2 regions of the Paraburkholderia sp. WS6 genome follow, and region 1 is predicted to be linked to the other one. Evidence: riboswitches for the same ligand, from Rfam matches in the RefSeq annotation. Region 1 holds a riboswitch; the other holds the start of a gene.

The links. Region 1 has a riboswitch for glycine ahead of gcvT (glycine cleavage system aminomethyltransferase GcvT). Riboswitches for the same ligand answer to the same signal wherever they lie in the genome.
Region 2: it holds a riboswitch for glycine, as region 1 does, so the genes downstream of both, M0D64_RS16410 (D-amino acid dehydrogenase) here and gcvT (glycine cleavage system aminomethyltransferase GcvT) in region 1, are expected to answer to the same signal.

The regions. Positions count from the first base shown of each region.
Region 1 covers NZ_JALQCK010000015.1:123,858-131,049, reverse strand. Annotated here, with positions in the region: gene gcvH (glycine cleavage system protein GcvH) at 1-10, opposite strand, end outside; gene gcvT (glycine cleavage system aminomethyltransferase GcvT) at 74-1,192, opposite strand; glycine riboswitch at 1,273-1,432, opposite strand; glycine riboswitch at 1,466-1,567, opposite strand; gene M0D64_RS19570 (hypothetical protein) at 1,709-2,062, opposite strand; gene M0D64_RS19565 (oxidoreductase) at 2,263-3,312, opposite strand; gene M0D64_RS19560 (UvrD-helicase domain-containing protein) at 3,744-5,834, shown strand; gene M0D64_RS19555 (hypothetical protein) at 6,054-6,647, shown strand; gene M0D64_RS19550 (cytochrome c5 family protein) at 6,730-7,192, opposite strand, start outside.
Region 2 covers NZ_JALQCK010000012.1:7,180-14,371, forward strand. Annotated here, with positions in the region: gene M0D64_RS16385 (MipA/OmpV family protein) at 1-234, shown strand, start outside; gene M0D64_RS16390 (YceH family protein) at 296-1,000, opposite strand; gene M0D64_RS16395 (helix-turn-helix domain-containing protein) at 1,224-1,796, shown strand; gene M0D64_RS16400 (GNAT family N-acetyltransferase) at 1,809-2,336, shown strand; gene M0D64_RS16405 (LysE family translocator) at 2,449-3,081, opposite strand; glycine riboswitch at 3,314-3,407, shown strand; gene M0D64_RS16410 (D-amino acid dehydrogenase) at 3,583-4,794, shown strand; gene M0D64_RS16415 (BON domain-containing protein) at 5,006-5,272, shown strand; gene M0D64_RS16420 (acetate/propionate family kinase) at 5,269-6,441, opposite strand; gene M0D64_RS16425 (phosphoketolase) at 6,454-7,192, opposite strand, start outside.

The DNA.
Region 1 (7,192 bases):
GGATGCTCATCGGATGCTCCTATGCGGTGTTATTCGGTATGAACTTAAAAAGGTAAACGCACGCGCCGGCTGCTTAAACTGCGAGCACTTTGCCGTTGCGTACGAACGGCAGTTTTACCACGCTTGCGGGTACGTTTTTGTCACGAATCTGGACGTGAACGGTGTCGCCCGGCTGCACGCCTTTCGGCACGCGCGCAAAGGCGATCGATTCCTGCATCGTGGGTGAAAAAGTGCCGCTGGTGATTTCGCCTTCGCCGTGCGGCGTGACGACTTTCTGGTGAGCACGCAGCACGCCTGCCGCCTTGCCGTTTTCCTTCAGCAGGATCAGACCGACGAACGAGGCCTGCGAGCCGTCGGCTTCAAGCTTGGCCTTGCCGACGAAATCGCGCGGCGAATTCAGATCGACAGTCCAGGCGAGGCCGGCGTCCAGCGGCGAGACGTTGTCGTCCATATCCTGGCCGTACAGGTTCATGCCGGCTTCGAGACGCAGCGTGTCGCGCGCGCCGAGACCCGCAGGGCGCACACCTTGACGCACCAATGCGTCCCAGAACTCGCAGACGGACGTTGCAGGCAGGACGATTTCGAAGCCGTCTTCGCCGGTGTAGCCGGTGCGGGCAATCATCAATTCGCCAAACGGCGTGTTGTCGACGATCGCGGCGTTAAATGGCTTAAGGAGTTCGGTCGAGGTACGGCTGGACGGCGCGACTTGCCAGACCTTATCGCGGGCGTTCGGGCCCTGCACGGCGACGATCGCCAGATCGCGGCGCGGCGTGATGGTCAGGCCGTAGCTGCCTTCGGCGTTGAGCTTGCTGAACCAGGCGACGTCTTTCTCCGCGGTGCCGGCGTTGACGACCAGGCGGAAGTGCGTCTCGCTGAAGTAATAGACGATCAGATCGTCGATCACACCGCCATTCGGGTTCAGCAGACAGGAGTAGAGCGCGCGGCCCGGCGTTTGCAGCTTGGCGACATTGTTGGCCAGCGCGTGTTCGAAGAAGGCGCGCACGCGTTCACCGGTGAAATCGACGACGCACATATGCGAGACGTCGAACATGCCGGCGTCGGTGCGCACGGCGCGGTGTTCGTCGATCTGCGAGCCGTAGTTGACGGGCATGTCCCAGCCGCCGAAATCGACCATGCGGGCGTTGAGCGCACGATGGGTGGCGTTGAGCGGGGTGTGTTTGAGTTCGGTCATGGGGCCTCAGGCGTCTCGCGAAACAAAAAAGGCCATGCGGCGCTACGCCTCGCGGCTGATGCCTGCGAGCGATTGCGTTGCATGACCCCTCTGTCCTCGATACCTGAGAGATTGCGCTGCCGTGCGATGGTGAAGCCGTGATCGCTACGGTGAAACGCGCGCCCCTTCGGTGGGCAGCTTGCCAGAATCTGCTCGATTAAACGATGCAGACGGCTACTGCCGCTCTCCAGAGTGCGAAAAACCGGTGCCTTGATGTTGCCTGGGCGCGGGTTCTTCGACGCAGTCGGTCCTTTTGCCTGAGAGTTTGCGGGTGTGCCCCTTCGGCGGCGCGGCCTGCGATTTTCTGCGGCCAGCACGCTCTCCCGACGCGTGCGGCGAATGTACGCGAGGGCCGGGGGCTTGTCAAATAAAGGCCCGCAAGGGGCATGGGGGTTGGCGCTGCGGGTTCGCGAATGTCAAAAAAAGCGCGGGACGTGATGCCCGCGCTCCTTTGCTTCAGTGCCAGAACTGGCGCGATTATTCGCCGATGGCGTGTGCCGCGTTGTCCAGTTCCTGGTTCAGCACGTGCTGTTCGTCGCCGGACAGGCCGCCGCCGTGTTGCGCCGCCATGTCGTGAGCTTCCTGACGGATCACGTCGAGGCGATGGTGCAACGCACCGCCTTGCGGGGGCGGGTAGTAGCCTTGGTTGACGCGGGCGTCGATGCGGCGGCTCAGGTTGTCGATCCGGCCGTTGACCTGGTTGAAGCGCTGATCCGCGATTTGTTGCGGGTTAGGGCGCGGCGCCGGCGCGGGTTGCTGAGGAGCCACCACGCAGGCGGCGAGGGAGCTGAGCAAAGCGCATGCTGCTAGTGCGCGGACGATACGAGGCATGGACTCTCCGGGAAGTCGTTGTCGTTTTGTGGTGCTACTGGGGTAGCAACGGATTGCCGGGGACTCACGCTGACCGCGGAGGCGGGGTTATTTGTAACGTTATGTTCCTTTCGGGGTTGTCAGGCGTTTTGCCATTGGCGGCGGCATGGTTCGCGTGCCGTCGCCAAATGGCCAAAAAGCGCCCCGTGGCGCTGGGAAAGTCAGCGAATGCGTTCAAACGGCAACCGGACGCCTTCCTCCGAGCTCCGGGCTGCAAGCTCGATGATCGTCATCACGTCGACCGCGTCCTGAGCGCTGACGGGAAATTTCATGCCGTTCTGAATGGCATCCGCCAAGGCAATATAAAAGCCGACGTATTCGCCGTTGCGCGTAGGCACCTCCCGCTCGACTTCCTGGCCCTCTTCGAGCACACGCAACACACCAGGCGCATTGCCGGCGCCGAACCCGTCATCGCCCGGCCGCAAGCCGGCTTTCAACTGATCTTCCTGCGTATCGAGCCCGTATTTGACGTAGCTCCCCTGCGTGCCGTGGATCGTAAACCTCGGCGCGACGTACGCAGTCAACGCGCTGGCATGCAACACCACTTCGAACTCGCCGTAGCCCAACTGAATATGCACGTAGTCCGGCGCGCTGGCCTGATCGCGATGCGTCCGAACCGTCGCCGACACGGTCTGCGGTGCGCCGAACAGCGCCAGCGCCTGATCGATCAGGTGCGGTCCGAGATCGAATAGCAAACCGCCGCCGCGCGAAGCTTCCTCGCGCCAACGCTGCCGAACCTCCGGCCGGAATCGGTCGAAATGCGATTCGTATTGCGTGATACGCCCCAATTCTCTGCTGGCGAGCAGATCCCGCACGGTCAGAAAATCACCGTCCCAGCGGCGGTTATGAAAGGGGACGAACCGCTTGCCCCGGGCGAGTGCAATGTTGGCGAGCGTGTGAGCATCTGCGGCAGTCAGCGTGACCGGCTTGTCGACCACCACGTGCTTGCCCGCTTCCAGCGCGCGGCGCGCCAGGTCGAAGTGCGTGTCATTGGGTGTCGCGATGACGACGCAGTCGATTTCTTCGAGCGCCAGCAGGGCGTCGAGATCGGCCACCACCTTTGCGTGCGGGTAATCGGCCAGCGCGTGCTCGGGCTGGCTCGTCGCGATGGCCGCGATGCTCGCTCGCCCGCAGTGCTCGATCACCGGCGCATGAAAGGTCGCGCCAGCAAAACCGTAACCCATCAATCCAATCTTCAGCGATGCGGACATGCGTGTCTTCCTGCAAAAACGGCGCGCCGCTTTGCCACCGCGGCGACGGCGCGCAACAACGTAATTGTGGCATGTCCCGAAGGCGGACTGTCGGCATCGTCGCAGGCGCTTGTCGGCGGTGCCTGTCCGGCGGCGCTCGGACGGCAGTTGCAGCCGCGTTCGGGCCAGCTCACTCGAACGTCCGTTTTTCGTCGTCGGGCGAGCTGCCATCGCGGGCCCCGTTCCTGGCCATCCGACAGCGCGCCTGTCACGGCATCCGCTCCAGGCATCCGTGTTAACATCGCTCCTCTCGCGCGGATCGCTGCGAGCCGGAACGCCCCTCTCACTGAGGCACGCGCGCCAGCCACCCGCCCCGCGCAGCATGCCCCCGGGCCTTCGGTCTCGCGATTCCGCACCCAAGCGCCCTCAACCGCATTACCCATCCACTGACGATGTCCGCAGGCCTGAACCCCGCTCAAAATGAAGCGGTCCGTTATCTTGACGGCCCGTGTCTCGTGCTCGCCGGCGCAGGCAGTGGCAAGACGCGCGTGATCACGCAGAAGATCGCCCATCTGATCGAGGCCAAAGGCTTCGAGCCGCGCCACATTGCCGCCGTCACGTTCACGAACAAGGCCGCGTTGGAAATGCGCGAGCGCGTGGGCAAGCTGCTTGAAGGCAAGACGCTCACCACGCCCGGCAAGGAAGGCCGCAAAGTGCCCGTCAACCAGTTGACGGTTTGCACCTTCCACTCGCTCGGCGTGCAAATTCTGCGGCAGGAAGCGGAACACGTCGGTTTGAAGCCGCAGTTCTCGATCATGGATTCGGACGACTGCTTCGGCATGATCCAGGAGCAGGTCGGCTCGACAGACAAGGGTTTCATCCGCAAGATCCAGTCGATCATCTCGCTGTGGAAGAACGGCATGGTCATGCCCGAGCAGGCGATCGCGATCGCCGCAAACGAGGACGAACATCAGGCCGCGATCGTCTACCGCAATTACGTGGCGACGCTGCATGCGTATCAGGCGGTCGATTTCGACGACCTGATCCGTCTGCCCGCCGAACTCTTCGAGAAGAACGAGCAGGTGCGCGACCGCTGGCAGAACAAGCTGCGCTATCTGCTGATCGACGAGTATCAGGACACTAACGCGTGCCAGTACGAACTGGTGAAACTGCTGGCCGGCAAGCGCGCGGCGTTCACGGCGGTCGGCGACGACGATCAGGCAATCTATGGCTGGCGCGGCGCGACGCTCGAAAATCTCGGGCAGCTCAGCAAGGATTTTCCGAAGCTGCATCTGATCAAGCTCGAGCAGAACTACCGTTCGACGGTGCGCATTCTGACCGCCGCGAACAACGTGATCGCGAACAACCCGAAGCTGTTCGAAAAGAAGCTGTGGTCCGAACACGGCATGGGCGACACGATCACCGTCACGCCGTGCAACGACGAAGAGCACGAGGCCGAGTCCGTGGTGTTCCGCCTGTCCGCGCACAAGTTCGAGCGGCGCGCGAATTTTCGCGACTACGCGATCCTGTACCGCGGGAACTTCCAGGCGCGCATCTTCGAACAGGTGCTGCGTCGCGAGCGGATTCCGTATGTGTTGTCGGGCGGCCAGTCGTTCTTCGACAAAGCCGAGATCAAGGATATCTGCGCGTATCTGCGCCTGATCGCCAACGCGAACGACGACCCGGCGTTCATCCGCGCGATCACCACGCCGCGTCGCGGCGTCGGAAATACGACGCTCGAAGCGCTCGGCTCGTTTGCGGGTCAGGCGAAGGTGTCGTTGTTCGAAGCGGTGTACATGGGTGGCATCGAGGCGCGCCTGTCGCCGCGTCAGATCGAACCGATGCGCGTGTTCTGCGACTTCATGCAGCGCCTCACCGATCGTGCCGAGAAGGATGCCGCCGGGACCTTGCTCGACGAACTGATGGACGCAATTCACTACGAAGCCTATCTGTACGACGCGTTCGACGAACGTCAGGCGCAGTCCAAGTGGCAGAACGTGCTCGAGTTCATGGAATGGCTGAAGCGCAAGGGCACCAAGGCTGAACCCGAAGGTTCGGAGAAGAGCGAGGCAACCGGCTACGACACCGCCGACGGCTTCGGCGACACCGGTAAGAGTCTGCTCGGCCTGATTCAGACCGTCGCGCTGATGTCGATGCTCGAAGGTCGTGAAGAAGATCCGGACGCCGTGCGGCTTTCAACGGTGCACGCGTCGAAGGGGCTGGAATATCCGCACGTGTTTCTGGTGGGCGTCGAAGAAGGCATCATGCCGCACCGTGGCGGCCCGGACGACGAGCCGATCGACGACGCGCGCATCGAGGAAGAGCGTCGTCTGATGTACGTCGCGATTACACGGGCGCAGCGCAGTCTGCATCTGAACTGGTGCAAGAAGCGCAAGCGCGCGAGAGAGACCGTGGTGTGCGAGCCGTCGCGCTTCATCCCCGAGATGCTGCTCGACGACGCCCCGCCGCCGACACCCGAAGAAGCGCCGATGTCGCCGAAGGATCGGCTTGCGAGTTTGAAGGCGTTGTTGCAGAAGCCTTGAGTGATGGAGCGAACGCGTGTGCGTTGCGTTCGCTTGATCGCAAGCGCACGCTTGGCTCGGAGGCGCCGTGCGTAGGCAACCGCAATTCGTTTGCATTCCCCGACTTGCCCACATAACCCGCGCGCGGCAGGTGCATCGGCGGTTTTTCCACGGACGCACGCTACAGTGGCACGGCCCGTTGATCGGGCGTCGATCAGGCATCAATCGGAGACCGCTCGCATGCACACGCCGCCGCTCGCGCACTATCGCCGCGCGCTCGAAACCTACATCGACGCAAAAGACAACACGCGTGCTAATCGCATTGCCGAGGCCTTCGCACCGGATGCGGTCCTCACCGTTTCGCTCGCTACGTCGAATATCGCGTTTCCGGCGCGCACAGTCGGGGCTGGTGCGATCACGAAAACGCTCGTCACCGATTTCGGCGCGCAGTACGCGCAGTGCCGCACCTATTACGTGTGCGATTCGCTCGCGGTGGACAACGGCACGATCGACGCCTTACCCTGGCTGGTGGTGATGCGCGAACGGGCAACCGGCGCATTGCGCGTGGGCCACGGAGTGTATCGGTGGACTTTCGACGCGGCGCCGGCCGTCACTGGGTTCCATATCCACATCGCACGCATGGACGTCGTGCCGGACGTCGACGGCAAATTGCTCGAAGCGTTGCAAGATGGGCTGAGCTATCCGTGGCTAGTGCCTGCCGACCTGCACACGCATTTGACGTCGCTGGCTCGTACCACGCCGGCGTTGGCATTTGTCGAGGCGTTCAGCCGCACCGCGGTTGCATCGGCAGGCGCCTGGGCCGACGGCGCATAAAGCGCATTTCGGATAAAAAAATCCCTGCCCGTGTCGCCACGGTGCAGGGATTTTTTGTCCTGCGACAACCGCCAGAAGCGCCTTATTTCGCCGCGCTGACCATGTAGTCGACGGCCGCCTTCACGTCCGCGTCGGAGGCAGTCGAGCCACCCTTGGGCGGCATCGCGCCCTTGCCGTGCAGCGCATAGTTGTAGACCGTGTCGATCGGGTCTTTCAGGCGCGACGCCCATGCTTCCTTGTCGCCGAACTTCGGTGCGTTCAGCACGCCGGCCGCGTGACAGGCCTGGCAAACCTGCTGATACAGCGCCTTGCCGGCTTGAGAGGCGTCCGCGCTTTGGGTTCCGCCCGCTGCTGGCGCAGCCGCTTGCGGCACGCTGGCCATGGCCGCCATTGCTGCAGCGGCTTGTGCGGCGCCAGCGTCCGAAGCACCCGCCGGCGCGGCGGCAGCAGCGCCAGACGCGGCGGCCGCCGCGCCCGCTGCCGGTTGCGCCGGTTCAGGGAAGCTCGCACCGGAATTGTTCGCCATGTAAGCCACCGCGCGGGCG
Region 2 (7,192 bases), on a different contig from region 1:
TTTTTCGGCGTGTCCGGGCAGCAGAGCGCGGCGTCAGGATTGCCCACGTATAGCACCAGTGCGGGTGTGCGGGACGTCCATATGAACGCCATGGTGACTTACGACTTTTCGAAGCACTGGAATGGGTCGGTTTCCGCGACTTTCGGGCGACTGGAGCACGACGCGGCGAATAGCCCGATTACCGAAAAAAGATTCGAGCTCAATACGCTCGCTTCGGTGAACTACAAGTTCTAGTTTCTGGTTTCTCGCGCGCTCGCAGCGTGCGAGAAACCAACCGCCAATCACCAATCGCGTTTCAATCCCCCGTACCCAGCTCTTCAACTTCAATCCCCAATTCGGCAGCCATTCGCCGCACCACCACCCGAAGCCGGCTCACCTCGTCGGCAAGCCGCTTCTGTTCAGCTTTGACCGCCTCGAACGCCGACAGCGGCACGACCTCGTCGTCCCCGCCCGGCTGGGCAAGATCGCTTGCGCTGACTTCGCCGCATAGCAGATGCATCCAGCGATTTTCGCGCTCGCCCGGCGTGCGGGCCAGCTTCACCACCCGCGGCGGATCGTTGGCAGCCAGTTCGTCGAGAAACGCCTCGACCGACGAGATGTCGGCAAATCCATGCAGACGCGCGCTGTTCAAGCGCAACTCGGCTCCGGTCTGCGGACCGCGCAACAGCAACGTGGTCAGTAACGCTGCCGACTGGCTCGGCAACCCCAACACCCGATTCATGTTGTGTTCGAAACGCGGTACACGGCTGCTGCTGCCTTCCATCACCAGGCTCAGCCGCTTCAATCCGTCGATGGCGGTCAGCACCTCGGCTTCGGTCGCATTCATCACCGGCGCGCGGCCGGTTTTCTGATTGCAACCCAAGGTCAACGCGTTCAGCGAAAGCGGATAACTATCCGGCACGGTGTGCTGCTTTTCGACGAGCACACCAAGCACGCGCCCCTCAAGCAAGGTCAAGGCGCGGATGGAGGGACGGGAAACAGCGTCGGGAGTGGAGTTCATAGAAGATGTCGCGGCATGCGCCGCCGGGTCTCGTGATTGGTGTGCCTTACCGTTGCACAGCCTGGCGGCGGGTTTTAGTTGGTGGCCACTATGATAAACGGCCCGGCCGCTCGCAGTGTACGAATCTCCGCAATGGCGAAGCGTGCCCGGACCGTGTTCGCATCCGGTTCGGCGCATTTTTGTTTCGTTGACGAATTCCCATATTCGAGATAATTTCCCGAATATGGAAAACACGCTCGCCGACGACAACGCCATCGATCGCCGCATCGCCCAGCGTCTGCGCGGATTACGCGCCGAGCGCAACTGGTCGCTCGACGATCTCGCCAAGCTGAGCAACGTCAGCCGCGCCACCCTCTCGCGCCTCGAGAACGCCGCCGTGAGCCCCACGGCGAGCGTGCTGGGCAAGCTCTGCGTCGCCTATGGCTTGCCGATGTCGCGTCTCATGCACATGGTCGAAGATGACTTCGCGCCGCTGTTGCCGCGCGACGCGCAGCCGGTCTGGGTCGACCCGAGCGTCGGCTTCCGGCGCCGCTCCGTGTCGCCGCCCGCCCAGGCGCTGAGCGGCGAGGCGCTAGAGTGCGAACTCGATGCCGGCGTACGCATCACATACGACGCGTCGCCGAGAGCCGGCCTCGAGCATCATCTGATCCTGCTTGAAGGGCAACTGCAGATCACCGTCGACGGCCGAAGTCACGATCTGCAACCCGGCGACTGCCTGCGCTACCAGTTGTTCGGCCCCAGCGCGTTCGTCACGCCCTCGCATAGCGCGGCGCGCTACATCCTCTTCATCGTTTGAGTTCGAGCCGCCATGAACGCGACTACCATCACGACCTTTTCCGCCGACGGCCTCGTTCGCCATTTGCCCGAACTCGGCGCGCTGCTGCGTGCCTGCGTCCATGACGGTGCGAGCGTTGGCTTTGTATTGCCGTATAGCGTCGAAGAGAGCGAGGCGTTCTGGAGCGGCAAGGTGCTGCCGTCGCTGCGTGCGGGCGCGCTGGTGCTTTTTGTTGCTCGTCATGGTGAGGCGATCGCCGGCACCGTGCAACTCGATTACGACACGATGCCGAACCAGCGTCATCGCGCCGAGGTGCGCAAGCTGCTGGTCCACCCCGCGTTCCGCCGCCAGGGCATCGCCAAAGCGCTGATGGCGGAACTGGAACACCGTGCGCACCAGTTGCAGCGCAGCCTGCTGACGCTCGATACGCGCACCGGCGACAAGGCCGAGCCGCTCTATGCCTCGCTGGGTTATCAGACGGCCGGAGTGATTCCGCAATTTTGCCGCGACACGCTGGAAGAGCGGCTTGATTCAACCACCATCATGTACAAGACGCTGTGAGCGTGACGCAGGCAGGCCGCCTGTGATGCACCACGAGCATGGTGGTCGATACTGACCGATGCTCGGCGAGGAAGGCCGCGATGCAGACTCAGGCGAGTCTGCATCGCGTGGCTTAACGGCGTGAATCGAGCGCGATCCGTACGGCCAGACCGGCGAGCACGGTGCCCATCAGCCAGCGTTGTACCTGTAGCCAGATCGGCCGCCCAGCGAGAAACCCGGCGATCGAACCTGCCATGGTCGCAATCAACGCGTTGATCGTGACGGAGACGACGATTTGCACGCAACCCAGCGCGATCGACTGCGTGAGCACGCTGCCGTGCTCCGGTGAAATAAATTGCGGCAGCAGCGACAGATACATAACCGCGATCTTCGGATTCGCGAGGTTCGTGACGAGCCCCATGGTGAACAGTTTACCGCGGCTGTCGTGCGGCAGGTCGCGCACCTGGAACGGCGAGCGGCCGCCCGGCTTGACCGCCTGCCACGCCAGATACAGCAGGTAGAGCGCGCCGCCGAAACGCAGCGCGTCGTACGCGTAGGGCACCGTCAACAGCAGTGCGGTGATACCGAACGCCGCGCAAAACATGTAGAACACAAAGCCGAGCGCGACGCCGCCGAGCGACACGAGCCCCGCACGCCGCCCCTGGCAGAGCGATCGGGAGATCAGGTAGATCATGTTCGGGCCGGGCGTGAGCACCATGCCGAGCGAGACCAGGGCAAAGGCAAGCAGCGTTGTGGCAGCGGGCACGGCGTTCTCCTGTGGGAATTGAAGTCGGGCAATGCCGCCAAATATAGCCGACGCCGCCGGTTCAAGCCTTAAACCCCCACATAAAAAGTCCCTATAGGCAGTTGAATGGCTTTGATTGCGCCAGTGGGGCGGACGCGCCGTTGCATATGGCACCGTACTGTGCCGATTGCGCGCTGCATCGAAAGAAACACTTGCGGTGAAATTTATTGCCCGGTATCGTCGAGCCGTTCTGCAATGCAGCGCGGGAGAGATCGTCAGAGGATTGTGACGACGCCGACGGAGCAACCGCCCCGGAAACTCTCAGGCAAAAGGACCGCGCAGCTGGAACATCTGGAGAGCGGCGCCACGCGCGCCCACCGAAGGGGATTCCCTGCATACCGCTTGCATCGCAAGCGATATGCTCACAGGAAGAAACTCTCAGGTACATGGACAGATGGGGCATCAACGCCGGTTTCGACACGAAATCGACACCGGTGATGCTCAACTACTCTGGACCATGTCATGTCACGAATCGCCATTATCGGCGCCGGCATTACCGGCGTTACGACTGCTCACGCCCTTGCGCAGCGCGGCCACCATGTCACCGTGTTCGAACGTCATCGCTATGCGGCGATGGAGACCTCGTTCGCCAACGGCGGCCAGTTGTCCGCCAGCAATGCCGAAGTCTGGAACAGCGCGGCCACGGTGCTGAAGGGCTTGCGTTGGATGCTCACGCGCGACGCCCCGCTGCTGCTCAATCCGATGCCCACGTGGCACAAGTATTCGTGGATGGGTGAATTTCTGCGGCAGATCCCGCATTACCGCACGAACACTGTCGAAACGGTGCGGCTCGCGATTGCTGCGCGTGAGCATCTGTTTTCGATTGCCGAGCGCGAAGGGATCGACTTCGATCTGGAGCGGCGCGGCATCTTGCACATCTACAAGACGCGCAAGGAATTCGATGCGGCCAGCAAGGTGAATGAACTGCTGCGCGAAGGTGGGCTGGACCGGAATCCGGTGACGTCGAGCGAGTTGCACACGATCGAGCCGACGTTGCATGGCGATTTTTTTGGTGGGTTTTTTACGCCTTCCGATTCCACTGGCGATATTCACAAGTTCACGCGCGGGTTGGCTGATGCTTGCGTGCGGCATGGTGTCGAGTTTCACTACGACGCGGAAATTACGGCGATCGAGCAGCCGGCTGAGGGACGGTTCTCGTTGATGGTCAATCTGGAAGGTGAGTCGCAACAGTTTGCTTTCGAGCGGATCGTGGTGTGCGCCGGTGTGAAGAGCCGCGACTTCGCGGCGATGCTTGGCGATCACGTGAACGTCTACCCGGTTAAGGGGTATTCGATCACCGTATGTCTCGATGATGAAGTGAGTCAGCAGAACGCGCCCTGGGTAAGTTTGCTCGACGACAGCGCGAAGATCGTGACGAGCCGGCTTGGCGTGGATCGGTTCCGGGTTGCGGGGACGGCGGAGATCAATGGGTTCAATCGGGATATCCGGTCGGATCGGATTGCGCCGCTGGTCGACTGGACTCGACGGTATTTTCCTGAGGTGTCGACTTCGAAAGTGATTCCTTGGGCGGGGTTAAGGCCGATGTTGCCGAGTATGTTGCCGAAGGTCGGGCGCGGAAAACGGCGCGGCGTTTTTTATAACACCGGGCATGGGCATTTGGGGTGGACGTTGTCGGCGGCTACGGCGCAGGTTTTGGCGGGTTCCATTCAATAGGGCTTGTTTGCGTGCGCGGCGCTTACTGCCATACTTGCGGCGGCGCTGCGCGCGCCGCCGCGGTTGTTCATCGAACCGGCCGCCGCCCTTTTGCGATGAGGCTTACTAGCCTGGACTCGATCTGACAGGTGGTCCGGAAGCGTCGCCAAAGGCAAATCCAGCGACATCTGCTAGTGTTGTCCAATCGGTGTCCACTCTCGAGGGAATCTCCATGACCAGATCCCGCTCCGTCACGCGCAGCAACCCAAGCATGCGGCTCACTGATGAACAAATCGCCGCAGAAGCCACGAGACGCTTGGCATGGGATACGGCCGTCCCCCCAAACACCCTGCAAGTCAAAGTCTCACACGGACGCATCACCCTGCTCGGTGTACTTCAACATAACGAGCAACGAGCTGCCGCACTCGAAGACGTCTCTCGCCTGTTCGGCGTCACCGGCGTCTCTGATCACGCCATCATCAAAGCTAAGTTGCCCTAACCCGCTTCCGCTCGCAACAGCGTCCGGCAATGTCTTGCGATCTGCTTCTCCTCCTCGGTGTGAATCGCCCTCACCTTCCCTACTGAATCCCCTTCCGACAGCCCCAAAAACGCAAGCCCCTCGCACACTCGCTTACGAATCTCCTCACTGTGTTCACCGATGCCACCCGTGAACACCAGCAAATCGATCCCGCCCAGCAAAGCCGCATAGGCGCCAATCGTCTTGCGCACGGCGGTAGCAAACGCATCCAGCGCCAGCGATGCATTCGCATCGCCCGCCGCAGCGCGCTTTTCCAGCGCCTGCATATCGCTCTCGCCATCGGCGTAACCGGCCAGGCCGCTCTGGCGATTCAACAGCGTCTCCAGCGCATCGGCATCGAGCTTCTCCACGCGCATCAAATACAGCAGCACGCCCGGATCGAGATCGCCGCTGCGCGTGCCCATCGGTATGCCACCGGTCGGCGTGAGCCCCATCGACGTATCGATGGATTTGCCGTTCTGCAATGCACATAAACTCGAGCCGTTGCCCAAATGGGCGAACACCGTGCGCGGCGGCAAGTCAGCGCCGAGCCGCGTCACCAACGATTCATACGACAGCCCGTGAAAGCCGTAGCGAATCACACCAGCCTCCGCGTAACGGCGCGGCAACGCAAGCTGCGCCGCGCGTGCCGGCAGCGTGGAATGAAACGCCGTATCGAAGCAGGCGAAATGCTCTGCGTCGCCGAAAATCCTGCTTGCCTCGTCGATCAATGCCAGCGCCGGTGGAATGTGCAAGGGCGCAAAGTGCACGGCGTCCTGCAAGCGCTGCCGGACTTCAGCCGTCAAACGTTGATGAGTTCGCAGATGCGGCCCACCATGCACCACGCGATGCCCCACCGCAGCAGGACGCCCGTGCTTCTGCTCCGCAAGCACGCGCGCGAGCTTCTGCAACGCGTCGGTCTGCGACTCCAGTACATCCTCTTCTTGCACCAGCACGCGGCCGTCAGGCGACTTGATTCGCAGGCTTCCGTCGCCTCGCCCAATACCTTCTGCACTCCCTTCCAGCAGCAATGTTTCATCGCCGCCGGCGTGCGCGCAGCGCGTAAACAGTCCGAATTTCAGTGATGACGAACCGCTGTTCAACACCAGAATCGTCGGAGCCTGGTCGCCGGTCTTCTCATGAGTCTCCATGACACGCTCCGCTCAGCCCTTCCACGTCCAGTTGCGGATCTCTTCCTTGTCGATGCCCTCGGCATGCGCATAAGCAAGATGCTCGATGATCTGCCCACGCAACCACTCTTTCGCGTGATCGCCGACACCGCGCAGCGCCGGCACACGATCGATCACGTCGATCGCCAGCGAGAAACGGTCGACCTGATTGATGATCGCCAGTTCGAGCGGCGTATTGATGTTGCCTTTCTCGTGGTAGCCGTGCACGTGCAGATTGCCGTGATTGGTGCGGTTGTACGTGAGCTTATGCACCAACGACGCATACGAATGGAAGTTGAAAATCACCGGCGTGCTGGTAGTGAACAACGAATCGAAATCGCGATCGGACAGACCGTGCGGATGCGCATGTTCAGGCATCAGGCGGAACAGATCGACCACGTTGACGAAGCGGATCTTCAACTCGGGAAAGCGCTCTTTCAGAATCTGCACGGCGGCAAGCGCTTCCATTGTCGCGATGTCGCCCGCGCACGCCATCACCACGTCCGGCTCGACGCCTTGATCCGTCGACGCCCAATCCCAGATGCCGATGCCCTTGGTGCAATGCGTGACGGCCGAATCCATCTCGAGATACTGCAGATGCGGCTGCTTGTCGGCGACGATCACGTTGACGTAGTCGCGCGAACGCAAACAATGATCGGCGACGCTCAGCAAACAGTTCGCATCGGGCGGCAGATAAATACGCACCACGTCCGGGCTCTTGTTGGTCACGACA